2 regions of the Novosphingobium sp. BL-52-GroH genome follow, and region 1 is predicted to be linked to the other one. Evidence: predicted binding sites of a transcription regulator. Region 1 holds the regulator's gene; the other holds the start of a gene.
What was found. Region 1 encodes LexA, which represses DNA repair genes until DNA is damaged. Its sites were predicted from a motif close to GTTCCNCNCTTGTTCT; they were not measured.
Positions count from the first base shown of each region.

Region 2: a site for LexA is predicted at 5,737-5,752, ahead of ACFFDA_RS22785 (MmcB family DNA repair protein). Genes of this name have one in related genera too.

Region 1 is NZ_CP171152.1:360,152-367,652, forward strand. It holds gene ACFFDA_RS14300 (anthranilate synthase component II) at 1-476, shown strand, start outside; gene trpD (anthranilate phosphoribosyltransferase) at 473-1,465, shown strand; gene trpC (indole-3-glycerol phosphate synthase TrpC) at 1,478-2,266, shown strand; gene moaC (cyclic pyranopterin monophosphate synthase MoaC) at 2,448-2,933, shown strand; gene ACFFDA_RS14320 (molybdopterin molybdotransferase MoeA) at 2,930-4,147, shown strand; gene lexA (transcriptional repressor LexA) at 4,260-4,949, shown strand; gene ACFFDA_RS14330 (ComEC/Rec2 family competence protein) at 5,016-7,139, opposite strand; gene gltX (glutamate--tRNA ligase) at 7,262-7,501, shown strand, end outside.
Region 2 is NZ_CP171152.1:2,107,126-2,114,626, reverse strand. It holds gene ACFFDA_RS22830 (hypothetical protein) at 1-99, shown strand, start outside; gene ACFFDA_RS22825 (NAD(P)/FAD-dependent oxidoreductase) at 109-1,233, opposite strand; gene ACFFDA_RS22820 (type III polyketide synthase) at 1,235-2,323, opposite strand; gene ACFFDA_RS22815 (beta-ketoacyl-[acyl-carrier-protein] synthase family protein) at 2,320-3,561, opposite strand; gene ACFFDA_RS22810 (acyl carrier protein) at 3,558-3,788, opposite strand; gene ACFFDA_RS22805 (DUF2147 domain-containing protein) at 3,785-4,216, opposite strand; gene ACFFDA_RS22800 (cupredoxin domain-containing protein) at 4,400-4,828, shown strand; gene ACFFDA_RS22795 (methyltransferase domain-containing protein) at 4,825-5,523, shown strand; tRNA gene ACFFDA_RS22790 (tRNA-Arg) at 5,575-5,651, opposite strand; gene ACFFDA_RS22785 (MmcB family DNA repair protein) at 5,765-6,262, shown strand; gene ACFFDA_RS22780 (DEAD/DEAH box helicase) at 6,576-7,501, shown strand, end outside.

The sequences.
Region 1 (7,501 bases):
CGCCCGGCCCCTGCACCCCCAACGAGGCGGGCATCAGCCTCGGCCTCGTCGGCGCGGCGGCCAAGGCGGGCATCCCTCTGCTCGGCGTGTGCCTGGGGCACCAGTCGATCGGCCAGTACTTCGGCGGCAAGGTCGTGCGCGGCGGGCTGATGCACGGCAAGACCTCCACCATCGAGCACGACGGCACCGGCCTGTTCGAGAACGTGCCCTCGCCGATGAAGGCGGCGCGCTACCATTCGCTGATCGTCGAGAACATCCCCGAGACGCTGGTGGTCAACGCCCGCTCGGACGACGGCCACGTCATGGGCTTCCGCCATGTCGAACTGCCGATCCACGGCGTCCAGTTCCACCCGGAGAGCATCGCCACCCAACACGGCCACGCCATGCTCGCGAACTTCCTGCGCCTCGCCGGCATCGACGCGCGACTGCCCGACCGGGTGATCGCCCCCGTCGCCGACGAGACGAAGGCCGCATGACGCTTCCCGATCCGCTGCACCCGATCGCCGAAGACGAAGCCGAGGCCGCCTTCGCCGCGATCCTCGACGGCGAGGTGCCCGAAGAACAGATCGCCGCCTTCCTCGTCGCCCTGTCCGACCGGGGCGAGACCGCCAGCGAGATCGCCGGCGCCGCCCGCGCGATGCGTGCCCGGATGATTCCGGTGAATGCCCCCGCCAACGCCATCGACGTATGCGGCACCGGCGGCGACGGCTTCCACACCCTCAACGTCTCGACCGCGGTGTCGCTGGTGGTCGCGGCCGCCGGCGTCCCCGTCGCCAAGCACGGCAACCGCGCCGCCAGCTCCAAGGCGGGCGCCGCCGACACTCTCGAAGCGCTTGGCCTCGACCTCGACCGTGCGGTGGAAACCGCCGAATCGACGCTGTCCGAGATCGGCATCGGCTTCCTGTTCGCCGCGCGCCACCACCCGACGATGGGGCGGCTCATGCCGCTGCGAAAGGCGCTCGGCCGGCGCACGATCTTCAACCTGATGGGCCCGCTCGCCAATCCCGCGCAAGTCTCGCGCCAGTTGGTCGGCATCGCCCGCCCCGCCTACGTGCCGATCTACGCCGAGGCGCTGCTGCGCCTGGGCACCGAGCACTCGATGGTGATCTCGGGCGACGAAGGCCTCGACGAGCTGAGCCTTGCCGGCGGCAACGAAGTGGCCGACGTGCGCGGCGCCGAGCTGTCGATGCGCCGCGTCAGTCCGCAGGACGCGGGCCTCGCCATCGCCCCGGTCGCGGCGATCCGCGGCGGCGACCCAGCCTACAACGCCGAGGCCCTGCGCCGCCTGCTGATGGGCGAACCCGGGGCCTACCGCGACGCCGTCCTGCTCAACGCGGCGGGTGCCCTGCTCGTCGCGGGCGAAGTGGAAAGCTGGACCGAAGGCGTCGAGGAAGCCGCCGAAACCATCGACAAGGGCCTCGCCAAGGCCCTGCTCGACTGCTGGATCGCGGCGACGCGCGCCTGAAAGACGACAAGCATGACCGACAAGCTCACCGAGATCTGCGACACCAAGCGCGAGGAAGTCGCCGCCCGCAAGGGGCTCGCCACGATCGCCGACCTCGACGCCATCGCCACCCAATCGACCGCCCCGCGCGGCTTCGAGGCAGCCTTGCGCGCCAAGGCGGCAACCGGCTTCGCACTGATCGCCGAGATCAAGAAGGCGAGCCCGTCGAAAGGCCTGATCCGCCCCGACTTCCGCCCCGCGGAACACGCGGTCGCCTACGAAAAGGGCGGCGCCACATGCCTCTCGGTGCTCACCGACGCGCCTTACTTCCAGGGCCACGAGGACTTCCTGATGGACGCTCGTGCCGCCTGCACGCTGCCGGTCATCCGCAAGGACTTCATGGTCGACCCCTGGCAGGTCGCCGAGACCCGGGCGATCGGCGCGGACGCGATCCTCATCATCGTCGCCGCGCTCGACGACACGCTCATGGCCGAAATCGAGGCTGCCGCGCTGGAACGCGGCATGGACTGCCTCGTCGAAGTTCACAACGAACTTGAGATGGAGCGGGCAAGTCGCTTGAAATCGAGGCTTATCGGTGTGAACAACCGAGACCTGAAGCGCTTCGTCACCGACATCGGGACGACCGAGCGCCTTGCCCCGCTCGCGCCTGAAGGCACCCTGCTGGTGAGCGAGAGCGGCATCAACACATACGCCGACCTCCAGCGCCTGGCCTCCAGTGCGCGGACTTTCCTCGTCGGCGAAAGCCTGATGCGCCAGCCCGACGTCGAAGCCGCCACGCGCGCGCTCCTGACGGGCGCCTGAACCACCCCGTAACCCCGGTCGCGCGCCCTCTGTCCTACCGCGTCAGGATGTGTCATCGAAGCGGCATGAAGTCCCCTGCCCGCCCTCGTCCCGTCCGCAAGATGGCATGTCGGACCGCCCTTCGTCTTACGGTCCTGGACAGTGTAAACCGTGTAAACCTGTTCGGGATCGATCGCGTAACATGAGCAAATCCCTCACCCATATCGATTCGGATGGCACCGCGCGCATGGTCGACGTGGGAGCAAAGGCGGAAACGCAGCGTATCGCGGTCGCCTCGGGGCGGATCGAGATGTCGGCGCAGGCCCTCGCCGCGATCCGGGCCGGCGACGCGCCCAAGGGCGACGTGCTGGGCACCGCGCGCATCGCCGGGATCATGGCCGCGAAGCGGACCTCCGACCTCATCCCGATGTGCCACCCGCTGATGATCGACGCCGTCAACCTGGACTTCGCGTTCGAGGCCGATGCGATCCGGGCCACTGCGACAGCCTCGCTGACAGGCAGGACGGGCGTGGAAATGGAAGCAATGACAGCCACTTCCATCGCACTCCTGACAATCTACGACATGGCCAAGGCGCTCGACAAGGGCATGGTGATCGGCGCGATTCGCCTTGTCGAGAAGCGCGGCGGCAAGTCCGGTCACTGGCAGGCGGAGGGCTGGGGCGCATGAGTTCCGCCCCGCTCCCGCTGGAAGAGGCGCAGGCCCGGCTGCTTGCGCTCACGGCCCCCCTTTCGATCGAACACGTCGACGTCGAGGGGGCTCTCGGCCGCTATCTCGCCGAGCCGTTGCAGGCGCGCCGCACCCAGCCCGCAGCGGCGCTGTCGGCGATGGACGGCTATGCGGTCACTGCCGGAGACCTTGCCGGTCCTTGGCGCATCGTCGGCGAAAGCGCTGCCGGCCATCCCTATCCCGGCATCGTCGCGAGCGGCGAGGCGGTGCGAATCTCGACCGGCGCGATCCTCCCGCGCGGGGCCGAGGCGGTGATCCTGCAGGAAGACCTCGACCGGCGCGACCGCGACCTCGTCATGACCGGCGAGCCGCCCGAACCCGCGCACAAGCACATCCGCCCCTGCGGCATGGATTTTGCCGAAGGCGCCGAAGTCCTGCCCGCCGGCACCCGCATCGGCCCGGCCCAGGCGGCGCTCGCGATGTCCGCCGGGCACAAGCACCTTCCCGTCCACCGCATGCCGCGGATCGCCGTGATCGACAGCGGCGACGAACTCGCCTCCGATCCGGAGCTGTGCGGCCCCCACCAGATCCCCGCGAGCAACGGTGCCATGCTGCTCGCGCTCGCCCGCTCGCTGACGGTGGAAGCGAACCGCATCGGGCCCGTGGCGGACACGATCGCGGCACTCACCGCAGCCTTCGATGCGGCGTCGACAGCGGACGTCATCGTCACCAGCGGCGGTGCCTCGGTCGGCGACCACGACCTCGTGCGCCCTGCGCTCGAGGGGTGGGGCGCCAGTCTCGATTTCTGGCGCGTCGCCATCAAGCCGGGCAAGCCGATCCTCGTCGCGACCCGCCAACGCGATGGGCATAGGCAGATCATCCTGGGACTTCCGGGCAATCCCGTGTCGAGCTTCGTGACCGCCTATCACTTCCTCCTCCCGCTGCTGCGCCGGATGCTGGGGGCTGGCGAGGCACTGCCGATGCGGATCACCACCCGCCTCGGCACTCCGGTCCGCGCCAACGGGCCACGCCGGGAATTCCTGCGTGGATGGTGGGACGGCGAAACCGTGGTGCCGCACGCGATACAGGACAGCGGCGCCCTCGCCTCGCTAGCCGCCAGCAACGTACTGATCGATCGACCCGCCCGCGCACCTGCCGCAGAGCCCGGTGACGAAGTGCGCATATTCCTGCTCCGGAATGGCGGTATCGCCTGAGGCATTGCTTGACGCAGTTAAATTCGTTGCTTAATTGTTCTCGCAATGTTCGCGATAGGAACATTCCCGGCCGAAGGGACCTTCGCCCGGTCGCAACGAGAAGGCAGCGACAATGTTGACGCGCAAGCAGCACGAATTGCTCCGTTTCATCCAGGCCCGGCTTGAGGAAAGCGGCATCTCCCCCAGCTTCGAGGAGATGAAGGAAGCGCTGGACCTGAAATCGAAATCGGGCGTGCATCGCCTGATTTCGGCGCTCGAGGAACGCGGTTTCATTCGTCGCCTGCCCAATCGTGCCCGCGCCCTCGAAGTCTTGCGCCAGCCTGACGACACCGGCACCAGGGCCCCGCGCCCCGCGCCGGCCAACAGCAACGACGACACGCCCGGCCGCACGCCCCAGCGCGCGCCCGAAGCAGCCAACGACGTCATCGAGATTCCGCTGCATGGCCGAATTGCCGCCGGCGTTCCGATCGAAGCGCTCGAAGGGCAGTCATCGCTGTCGGTCCCTGCGGCATTGCTCGGCTCCGGGGAGCATTACGCCCTCGAAGTGTCCGGGGACTCCATGGTCGAGGCAGGTATTCTCGATGGCGATTTCGCACTGGTGAAGCGCACCAACACCGCCCGCGACGGGGAAATCGTCGTTGCCCTGATCCGCGGCGAAGAAGCGACGCTCAAGTACTTGCGCCGGGAAAACGGCATGGTCCGCCTCGATCCCGCCAACGCCGCCTACGAACCGCAGATCTACGGCCCCGACGAAGTCGAAGTCCAGGGCAAGCTTGCAGGACTGCTGCGGCGCTATCACTGAAACGAGGTGTCGCGGCACGAGCCCCGTGCGAACCTCAGTGCAAGCTCCCTGACGATTTCCGACCGATCATCGAGGCGGGTCGGGAATGGTCGCTGGCCCCGGTTCCGAGGGGCGCCACCAACCGTGTTCGCCCTCGCCATCCGCGACGGTGGCCAACCGCCGCTCGGACAAGTGCACGGCAAGTCCGCCGGTTCGGTTCAGCAGGCCCCGGTCCGCCTTGAACCAGCGGGGGCGGCAACTGCCCGGAAGCCAGCGATCGGAAATCACGATGTCGCTGCGATCGCAGGCCGCCGCGAGAGCGCGCTCGGGCACCGCGTCCCGCCCGCGCGATACCAGCAGGCGCCAGGTGCCGCCTTCGCGCTTCAGTGGGAGCGCGCAGAAATCGCGGTTGCAGTGCGCTCCGGGCCAGCGATTGAGCGGTACGGGATCGCCTTCCATGCCGGCCAGTTCGCGCAAGTTGTCGCGCGCATAGCCTTCACCGCCGTCACGCAGGACGAACAGCCGCTGGCCACCGGCCTCGACCAGGCCGACGTGGCGCCCGTCTCCGGAGACCAGGATATCGGGCGGCGAAGCGACGGCGAGCAGTCCCGCGCCAAGCAGCGCAGGCGGAAGGCCGATCCAGCGGACCCGCCCGCTCCACAAGCCGATCCACAAGCCTCCGGCCACGAACACCAGGAAGGCACCGTTCGCCCCGGCCGGCAGGATCGCCACGGCGCCCGGCCGCGATGCAAACCAGTGAGCCAGGCCGGTCAACAGGTCGATCGCGCTCTGCGCCAGCCACCATAGCGGCCAGCCTGCTCCCAGCACGTCGAGGACCAGGGCACCGGCAAGCAGGGGCATGACCACGAACGTCGTCAGCGGAATGGCGAGGACGTTCGCCAGGGCGCCGTAGATGCCCGCGCGGTGGAAGTGGAAAAGCCCGATCGGCATGAGCACGAGGTCGATGACGATGCCGGTCAGAAGCAACATCGCCAGGTGGCGCAGCGCCCGCGCCGCCAGCAATTCGTCCCGCGGGGCGACGAAGGCACGCACGGGGCCGGCCGTGGTGAGCGCGACCAGCGCCAGCACCGCGCCGAAGCTCATCTGGAAGCTCGGCCCGGTAACAGCCTCGGGCCAGAGCAGCATGACGCAGAACGCCGCGACGGCCAGCATCCGCAACGACAGGGGTTCGCGACCCAGCGCCAGCGCCACGAGAACCAGCAGCGCGCCGATGCACGATCGTACTGTCGGAACTTCCGAACCGGAAATCAGGGTATAGGCCACGCCGGCCAGCGCCCCGACCGCTGCGGCCACCATCGGCAGGCGGACGCGCAGGGCGAGCCAGGGGAACAGCGCCAGGACGCGCACGACCAGGACGTAGATGGCGCCGACTACGGCGCTGACGTGCAGCCCGCTAACCGAAAGCAGGTGCGCAAGCCCGGAGTCGCGCATCGCCTCGTCGTCGGCTTCGGTGATGCCGCCCCTGTCGCCGGTGACGAGCGCGCTGGCTATGCCGGCCCGCTCCTCACCGATTCGCTCGCGGATGTGGTCGGACAACGCCCGGCGCAATCCCGACAGCCTGCCACCGCCCGGCTCTCCCTGCCGCACGACCTGCACCTCGCCGAGAGCCGAACCGCTGCCGGCAATTCCCGAGAACCAGGCCGTCCGCGCGAAATTGTAGGCGCCGGGCAGCATCGGCGGCGCCGGCGGCATCAGCCGGCCCCTGAAGCGCACGATGTCGCCGATGCCGACCGGCGCGGCGGCATCCGTACGGGTTACGTTGAGGCGTATCTTGATCGACCGGCCGCCGTCCGGCTCGCGCATCGCCAGTATCAGCCGGTCACGCCCGAGCGCGGGCTGTGGCTGGATGTCCAGTACCCTTGCCGTGAACGAACCCGCGAACGGGCGCTCCAAAGGCACTTCCCCCACAATTTCCGAGCGTGTCCAAATCGTCAGGCATCCCGCCATCGCAAGCAGCGGCAGGACCAATGCGGCCTTGCGCAGGCGCGGATAGGCCTCGCGCCCGGGCCATGGCGCCATCCCCGTCGTCGCGAACACCACACACAGGCCGCAGAAGCCGACCCAGAAGGGCGGCGAAGGAAGCGCAAACCACGTCACGATGCCGCCCGCGAAGGCCACCGTGAGCCACGGTCCGCGATCGAATCCGGCCTGCGAAAGAAATCGCTCGATGGCCGCCAAAGGCCTCGACAAGTCGCCTCCGCTGTTCCATGGCCGATGCTGCAATGCAGCGGCTCCGCGGCCTTCCGGGGGCTGATTTTCAAGAGTTGCGGCCGGGCTCCCCATGGCGCGCATAGGACAATAAGGTGGTATCGATGGCAAGCGGTAGTGCAACGGGCGGAACGACGGGCGCCAAGGCCGTCGTCACGCGCTTTGCCCCCTCGCCCACGGGTTTCCTGCATATCGGCGGCGCCCGCACGGCCCTTTTCAACTGGCTCTTCGCCCGCCACCACGGCGGCAAGTACCTGCTGCGGGTCGAGGACACCGATCGCGCGCGTTCGACGGAACCCGCGATCGAGGCGATCTTCGACGGCCTGACATGGCTCGGCCTGCAG
Region 2 (7,501 bases), 1.7 Mb from region 1:
GACCCTGCCGACGAAGGGCATATCCCGGCCGACATGAGTTCGATGACCTACCGCCGCGGCCTCAAGGCGCTCGGGCTCAAGCGGTTCTTCGGATACTGAAGCCGACTGTCAGGCCGGCCCGGAGCCCGCGTCCCATTCAGGCAGGCGGGTGCTCCGCGCCGCATGCGTGAGCAGCGACGGGAAAGCGCCGGCCAGCCGGCAACCAATCCGTCGCAGGACAGGCCGGTCCAGCATGTTCTGGAGCACCATCGCGCGCAGGATCTGCGATCGTGCCTGCTCGGCAAGGCGCCGGTGGTAGGTCGCGGCATCCTCTCCCGCCACCAGGCAGCGGGCGGCGACGAAGGCACTGCGCAAGGCGATCGCCATGCCGTCGCCAGTCAGCGAGGCGGTCATCGCCCACTGGTCGCCGAGACGCAGCACGCGCGGGTCGCCGAGGTCGCGCGTCGGCAGGCCATAGGCGAGGTTGGCGATCGTCACGGGCCGTTCGAATAGCGGCTCCGCGTCGGCGAGCATGTCGCGCAAAGCCTGCGTTTCATCGAGCCGGTCGCGCACGGCCGGCCAATCCCCGCCGACCTCCACGAACTGCCTGCGCCGCAGGACCACGCACAAGTTGGCGCGCCCGTCCTCGACCATCTGCAGGCCCGCATAGCCGCCTTCGAACAGGACGAGCAGGATCGTTCCGGCAAGACGACGGGATGCGGCCGCGGCAAGCCGGTAGTGCATCTTGAAGCCGACGTAGCCATCGTCGGAACGGCCTGCCGGAGCGGCCCCGTTTTCGCGTATAGGCAGCTTGCCGGAGGCCAGCAGGACATGGCGGCCCTCGCGGCTTCCCCTGTTGGTGCGCGCGGCGGCGCCGTCGAGTTCCAGCACGCGCACCCCGCGTTCGACTTCGGCCCCGGCCTCTACGGCAAGGGCGAGCAGGGCTTCGTCGAGCGCATGGCGGCTGAGCCCGAATGCCCCGAACGGCAGGCGCGCCTCGGCCTCGTTGCGACCCGAGACCAGGCGGACCCGGTCGATCGACGTGGCGCCCAGCGCGCGAAGGTCCAGCCCGAGGTCGCCCAGATGCTGCGCCGCCTCGACCGAAAGGAACTCGCCGCAGACCTTGTGGTGGGGCCCGGTCTGCCGGTCCAGGAGCACCACCTTGCGCCCTTCGCGCGCCAGCAGGCAGGCGGCGGCACTGCCCGCAAGGCCCGCGCCCACGACGAGCACGTCGGCAGGCCCGGTGTCTACCAACTCAGGTCTCGAAATCGAAGCGGAAGCTCTCCGCCGCCATCCCCGGACCGAACGCCAGCGCCAGCCCGGCACCCCGCGCCTGCCCCGCGAGCATGCGGGCGAGGATGAACATCAGCGTGGCGGACGACATGTTGCCATGATCGTTCAGCACCGCCCGGGAGGGCGCCAGCGCCTCTGGCGAAAGGCCCAGGCCGTGCTCCACCGCGTCGAGCACCGTGCGGCCGCCGGCATGGACGGCCCACAAGTCCACCTCGTGCGGCGCGGCGCCGCGCAGCAGGCCGCCGCCATCGTTGCGCCGGGCATCGGCGGCGAGCGCTTCGGCGATGCGCGCCGGCACTTCGCCGCCCAGGTGCATGTCGAAACCCTGGTCGCGGATCGTCCAGGTGATCGCATCGGCCGTGCCGGGAATGGTGACGGCGCGAAAGTCACGCATGGCGATGCCGGCAGGCTCCGCCGTGACCAGCGCGGCGGCGGCGCCGTCACCGAACAGCAGCATGGCCAGCAGGCTCGCCAGATCGCGGTTGCGCTGGAAATGGATGGTACAAAGCTCCAGCGTCACCACCAGCACGCGCGCCTCGGGAGTCGAGCGGACGATGTGATGGGCAAGACGCAGCGAATTGACCGCCGCATAGCAGCCCATGAAGCCCACCACCGTCCGCTCCACGCCGGGATCGAGGCCGGCTTGCGCAACGATCACCTGGTCCAGTCCCGGCGCCATGAAGCCGGTGCAGGATGCGACAACGAGGTGCGTGATCCCCGCCGTCCCCGGATCGAGGCCGAGCGCATCGATCGCCGCAAGCGCGAGGCGCGGGGCATCGCGCTCGTAGCGTTCCATGCGCAACGCGGTGGAGGGCCATGGTCCCTTGCCGTAGAAGCGCTCGACATCGGTGACGGTCCCGTCGGCCAGCGTCACCGGTTCGAGGAAGGAATGGCGCCGGGCTATTCCCGAACGGGCGGCCATGCGCTCGAACAGGCGGCGGGAGCGCTCGTCGCCCAGTTCGGACGTCACGAAGCGGACGAACGCGTCGTGCACCTCGAACGGCGGGTCGGCGGTGCCGATGCGGTTGATGTGGGCCACGGTCGCGCTCACACCCGGCGCCCCACCAGCACGGCATTCAGGCCGCCGAAGGCAAAGCTGCTGGAGACCAGCACGGCGGGCGCGAAGGCCTCGGGCTCCAGCACCAGCGGCAGGTCGCACTCGGGATCGGGGCCTAGGTGGTTGAGCACGGGAGGCGCCACCCCGTCGGCCAGGGCCTTCATGCCCAGGATGAACTCGATGGCGCCGGTCGCGCCGATCATGTGGCCGTGTGCGGACTTGGTTGCGATGACGCGGTGCCTTTCGAGATGGTGGCCGTAGACCTGGCGCAAGGCCGCGGCCTCCGCCTTGTCGTTGAGCGCAGTGCCGGTGCCGTGGCTGGAGACAAGCGCGGGAACGTCGAACGCCAGCCCTGCATCTTCGTGCGCCGCGCGGATGGCGGCGGTGATCCCGGCGATGTCGGGCGCGGTCATGTGGCCGGCATCGCTCGACAGGCCGTAGCCTGCCAGTTCCCCGTGGACATGGCCCCCCCGCGCCCGCGCATGCGCCTCGCTCTCCAGCACCAGCACGGCGGCGCCTTCTCCCAGCACGATGCCGCGCCGATCGCACGAGAAGGGCCGGCAGGTGTCAGGCGAGAGGACGCCCAGCGATTGCCAGCCCACCATCGATCCGCGCGTCAGGCAGGCCTCCGCGCCTCCTGCGACGACGACGTCCGCCCGCCCGCTGCGGATCATGTGCATCGCCTCGCCCAAGGCATGCGCGGAAGAGGCGCAGGCGCTGGACAGCGTGAAGACCGCGCCATGCACGCCCAGCACCATCGCCAGGTGCGCGGCCGGCGCGGTAATCATCGAACTGGGAATGGTCTGGGGATGGACCCGGCTCTCGTCCCTGGCGAAGAGGCGCTCGTAGGCCGTCTCGATCGTCGCGTTGCCGCCACTGCCACAGCCGAGCAGTATCGCGGTGCGCCGTTCCAGCGAGGGGTGCCCGTCCAGCCCGGCATCGGCGACGGCTTCCAGTGCCGCCTCGATCGCGAATGCCGAGATCGGGTCGAGCTTGCCCAGGCGCCGCAGGCGTTGCGCATCGATGCCGGGAAAGCGGTCTTCCCCGTCGGCGGGAGCCTCCACCCATGCGCCCATGCCCGCAGGTGCCGGAGGGACGAGCGGGCGGATCGCGCCCCTGCCCTCGCGCACGCGCGCCCAGTTCGCCGCGACGCCCCGGCCCAGGCCGCTGACGCAGCCCATCCCGGTGACGAGCACGCGGGGGGCCGCGCTTTCGATCGAGGCCTGGGTCACCGGGGTGCCGCAACCCCGATGCGTTCGAGCAACTGGCCCAGCGTCGTCTCGCGTGACAGTTCTTCCGGCTCTATTTCCACCCCGTACCTGTCTTCCAATTCGAACAGCAGGCTGACGAGGTCGAGCGAGGAGATATCAAGGGTGGCGAGAGTCGCTTCCGGCCTGAGCTGCTCCAGCGGCAGGCCCGTTTCCTTGGCGATCAGGGCCATGACGTCGTCGTGATTCAACGGGCTTGCTCCGTGGTCGCGCGGGTCCAGTGCCGGGTTCGGCAGAACAGGAAAAGGCAGCCGGTCACGTCCAGCCTGTCGGCAGTGCCGAGGCGGATGCTGGCCCGGTAGGTGCGGCCGGCCTTGGGATCGTATGCCTGGCCACCGCTCCATCCCGCACCATCCTTCCCGGAATCGCGCACGAGCCCCGAGAGGATCGGAATTCCGACCAGCATACGGCCGCGCAAGGCGCGATCGGGGTTGTTGACGTCGTGGCTGGGTGCCTTGGGATCGCGCACGGCGACCAGTCGCCCGCACAGCGCAGGCCCGCAGGGCGCAAGCTCGACCACGCCCGACCCGTCGTCGGTCAGCCAGCGGCCGAGCACGCTCGCCTGCGCTTGCGTGGACGCAATGCCCAGGCCGACCACGAGAATGCAGGCCATTACCATGCAGACGCTTCTCATCCGGGCATCCCGCTTCCATTTCAAACGGAGACTGCGCGCTTTTACCAGCCCCCGCAAGCTGCGAGCGCGCAAAGAATATCCTTCGGATAGGTCGGAAACGATGTGATAAATGCACTCGGCCCGCATTGCCGGAGTCGTGCCCTTTCACGGGGATACTGGAGACCGGACATGATCGTTTGGCGTCTCGTCGCTGCCGCTGCCCTCACTCTTGCCACCCAGACCTTCGCCCCGGCGCCCGCCATGTCGCAGGCACCATCGGTTGCGGCAGGTCCCGGTGACGTCAGCACGCTCACCGTGCAACTGTCGAACTTCCAGTTCAGCCCCTCCACGATCACTCTGGACCATGGCAGGGCCTATGCCCTGCGATTCGAGAACCTGGCCTCGGGCGGGCACGATTTTGCGGCGAAGGACTTCTTCGCCGCCGCGACGATCCCGGAAGCGGACCGTGGCAGGATCGTCGGCGGCGCCATCTCGCTCAAGGGCGGGCAGAGCGTCGAGGTTCACCTGGTAGCGCCGCCGACGGGCACCTACAAAGTCCGCTGCACCCACTTCATGCACGGCGCGTTCGGGATGACCGGCAAAATCGTCGTGCAATGAGATCGCTCGCGACCCGCTCCCTCCAAGAAGAGCAGATGGACGCGGCCGAACTCGACGTCGGCACGTACGGCCGGGTGCTGCACGACCTGGCCCGGGTCAACCGCTGGACGCTCACCACCCGGCCGACGCTCGCCTTCCTGTCGCGCGCGATCGGGGATGCGCGCAGCTTCAGCATCCTCGACGTTGGTTTCGGCCATGGAGACATGCTGCGCGCGGTGGCGCGGTGGTCGGCCCGGCGCGGGATCGAGGCCAGGATGGTCGGCGTCGACCTCAACCCGGCGAGCGAGGGGCTCGCCCGGGCCGCCACGCAGCCGGGGCTTGCCATCGACTATCGGACGGGAGACTACGCCGACCAGCCCGAGCAATTCGACTTCATCGTCAGCAGCCAGGTCGCCCACCACATGAGCGACGATCAACTCGGCCATTTCCTGCGGCACATGGAACACGCTTCGAGGCGCGGCTGGCTGGTGAGCGACCTGCACCGCCACGCCTTCGCCTATCACGGCTTCCCGCTGCTGGCGCGCATGATGGGAGTCCATCGCATCGTTCGCGAGGACGGGCAGCTATCGATCGCACGCTCGCATCGGCCGGACGAATGGCCCGAAATTCTCGCACGCTCGGGGCTCGACCCCGGCGCGGTGCGGATTGCGAGACGATTTCCCTTCCGGCTCGCGGTAGAGCGGATTTTCGCGTGAGCGCGGGCCGAGCGGCCCCGCTCGACATAGATCCGGAAGGTATCGGAGAAATGGTGCACCCGACTGGATTCGAACCAGTGGCCTACGCCTTCGGAGGGCGTCACTCTATCCAGCTGAGCTACGGGTGCAACGGAAGGCCGGTTAGCAGAGGGCGGCGGGGGTTTCCAGCGACAAATTCGACTTCGACGCACGACCTTGCGGGACGACTTGTAAGTTCCCGCTATGTTCCTATCATGTGCGCATGGCCGAAGCCGATTCTCTCTCGCTGTCCCCTGCCCCGTCGCAAACCGCATCGGGCGTCGCGCGCGGCATATCTCGCCTGTTTGCGCGCAACGGTATCTGGTGCGTACCCGAAATGCCGCTGCGCTGCGGACGCCGGGCCGATCTCATGGGGATCGATGCCAAGGGTCACGTCATCATCGTCGAGATCAAGGTGTCGCGCGCCGATCTGCTCGGCGACGGGAAATGGACGGACTATCTCGACTATTGCGACCGTTTCTACTGGGGCCTTTCCCCTGCCCTCGACCGCTCGCCGCTGGAAACCGGCGCATTCCTGCCGGAACGCTGCGGCGTGATCGTGGCGGATGGCTACGACGCGGAAATCCTGCGCCCCGCCCCCCTGCACCAGATCGCCGCCGCCCGCCGCAAGGTCGAGACCGAGCGTCTTGCCCGCGCCGCGCTGCGCCGGCTGGTGACGCTGGGCGATCCCCATACGCTCCAATGGGGTTCGGAAGATTGAAAGAACCCGCCTTGCGGCTCGGACCTTCGCCGCAAATGTCAAGCCTGGGCGTAATTTTCTTGCGCTTCGCTGCACCGCACACTATGTAGCGCCTCAGCAACCGGCGCGTGGGGTTATTCCCGCCGCAATCCGTGAGCAGCGTGAGGTCGAGGCGCAAGCCGCCAAGACCGGACCGGACTAGCGGTTGCCACCAATCCCAAGCTTCCTTCCTCACGCAGGGTCGCCCGTAACGACACCTTGCCGTGCGCGCGCTCTTCCTAAAGATTCGTCTTTTCGAACGTGCTCGCCCCCGTGCACCTTTGAAAGTGACTTGATGTCCTATTTCTCCGAACTTGGCCTGGCCGAGCCCATTCTTCGCGCGCTTGCCGTCAAGGGATACACCGATCCGTCGCCGATCCAGCGCAAGGCCATTCCTTCGCTCCTCGAAGGCCGCGACCTGCTCGGCATCGCGCAGACCGGCACCGGCAAGACCGCCGCGTTCTCGCTGCCTTCGCTGCACCGCCTGGCCCAGGACCCCAAGCCGCGCCAGAACGCCGGCTGCCGCATGCTGGTCCTCTCGCCCACGCGCGAACTGGCCGCCCAGATCGCCGACAACATGAAGGGCTATGCGAAGTTCCTGAATCTCACGATCCAGTGCATCTTCGGCGGCGTCCCCGTGGGCAAGCAGGCCCGTGCGCTCGAGCGCGGCGTCGACATCCTCGTCGCCACGCCCGGCCGCCTGCTCGACCTCATCGACCAGCGCGCGCTGACCCTCAAGCACGTCGAGATCTTCGTGCTCGACGAAGCCGACCAGATGATGGACCTGGGCTTCATCGTGCCCTTGAAGCGCGTCGCCAACATGCTGCCCGCCGGTCGCCAGAGCCTGTTCTTCTCGGCCACCATGCCGCAGGCGATCGCCGACCTGGGCCGTCAGTTCATCAACAACCCGGTCAAGGTCGAAGTCGCGCCGCAGTCGACCACCGCGGAGCGCGTCGAACAGTACGCGATCATGATCAACCAGGCAGAGAAGCAGGCCCTGCTGACCCTGTCCTTGCGCGCCGGCCTTGCCGATGACGCGGCCGAGAACGCCACCCACGGCGCCATCGACCGTGCCCTGGTGTTCAGCCGCACCAAGCACGGCGCCGACCGCATCGTGCGCCACCTCGTCGCCGCCGGCATCCCCGCCGCCGCGATCCACGGCAACAAGAGCCAGGCCCAGCGCACCGCCGCGCTCGGCGGCTTCCGCCAGGGCGCGATCCG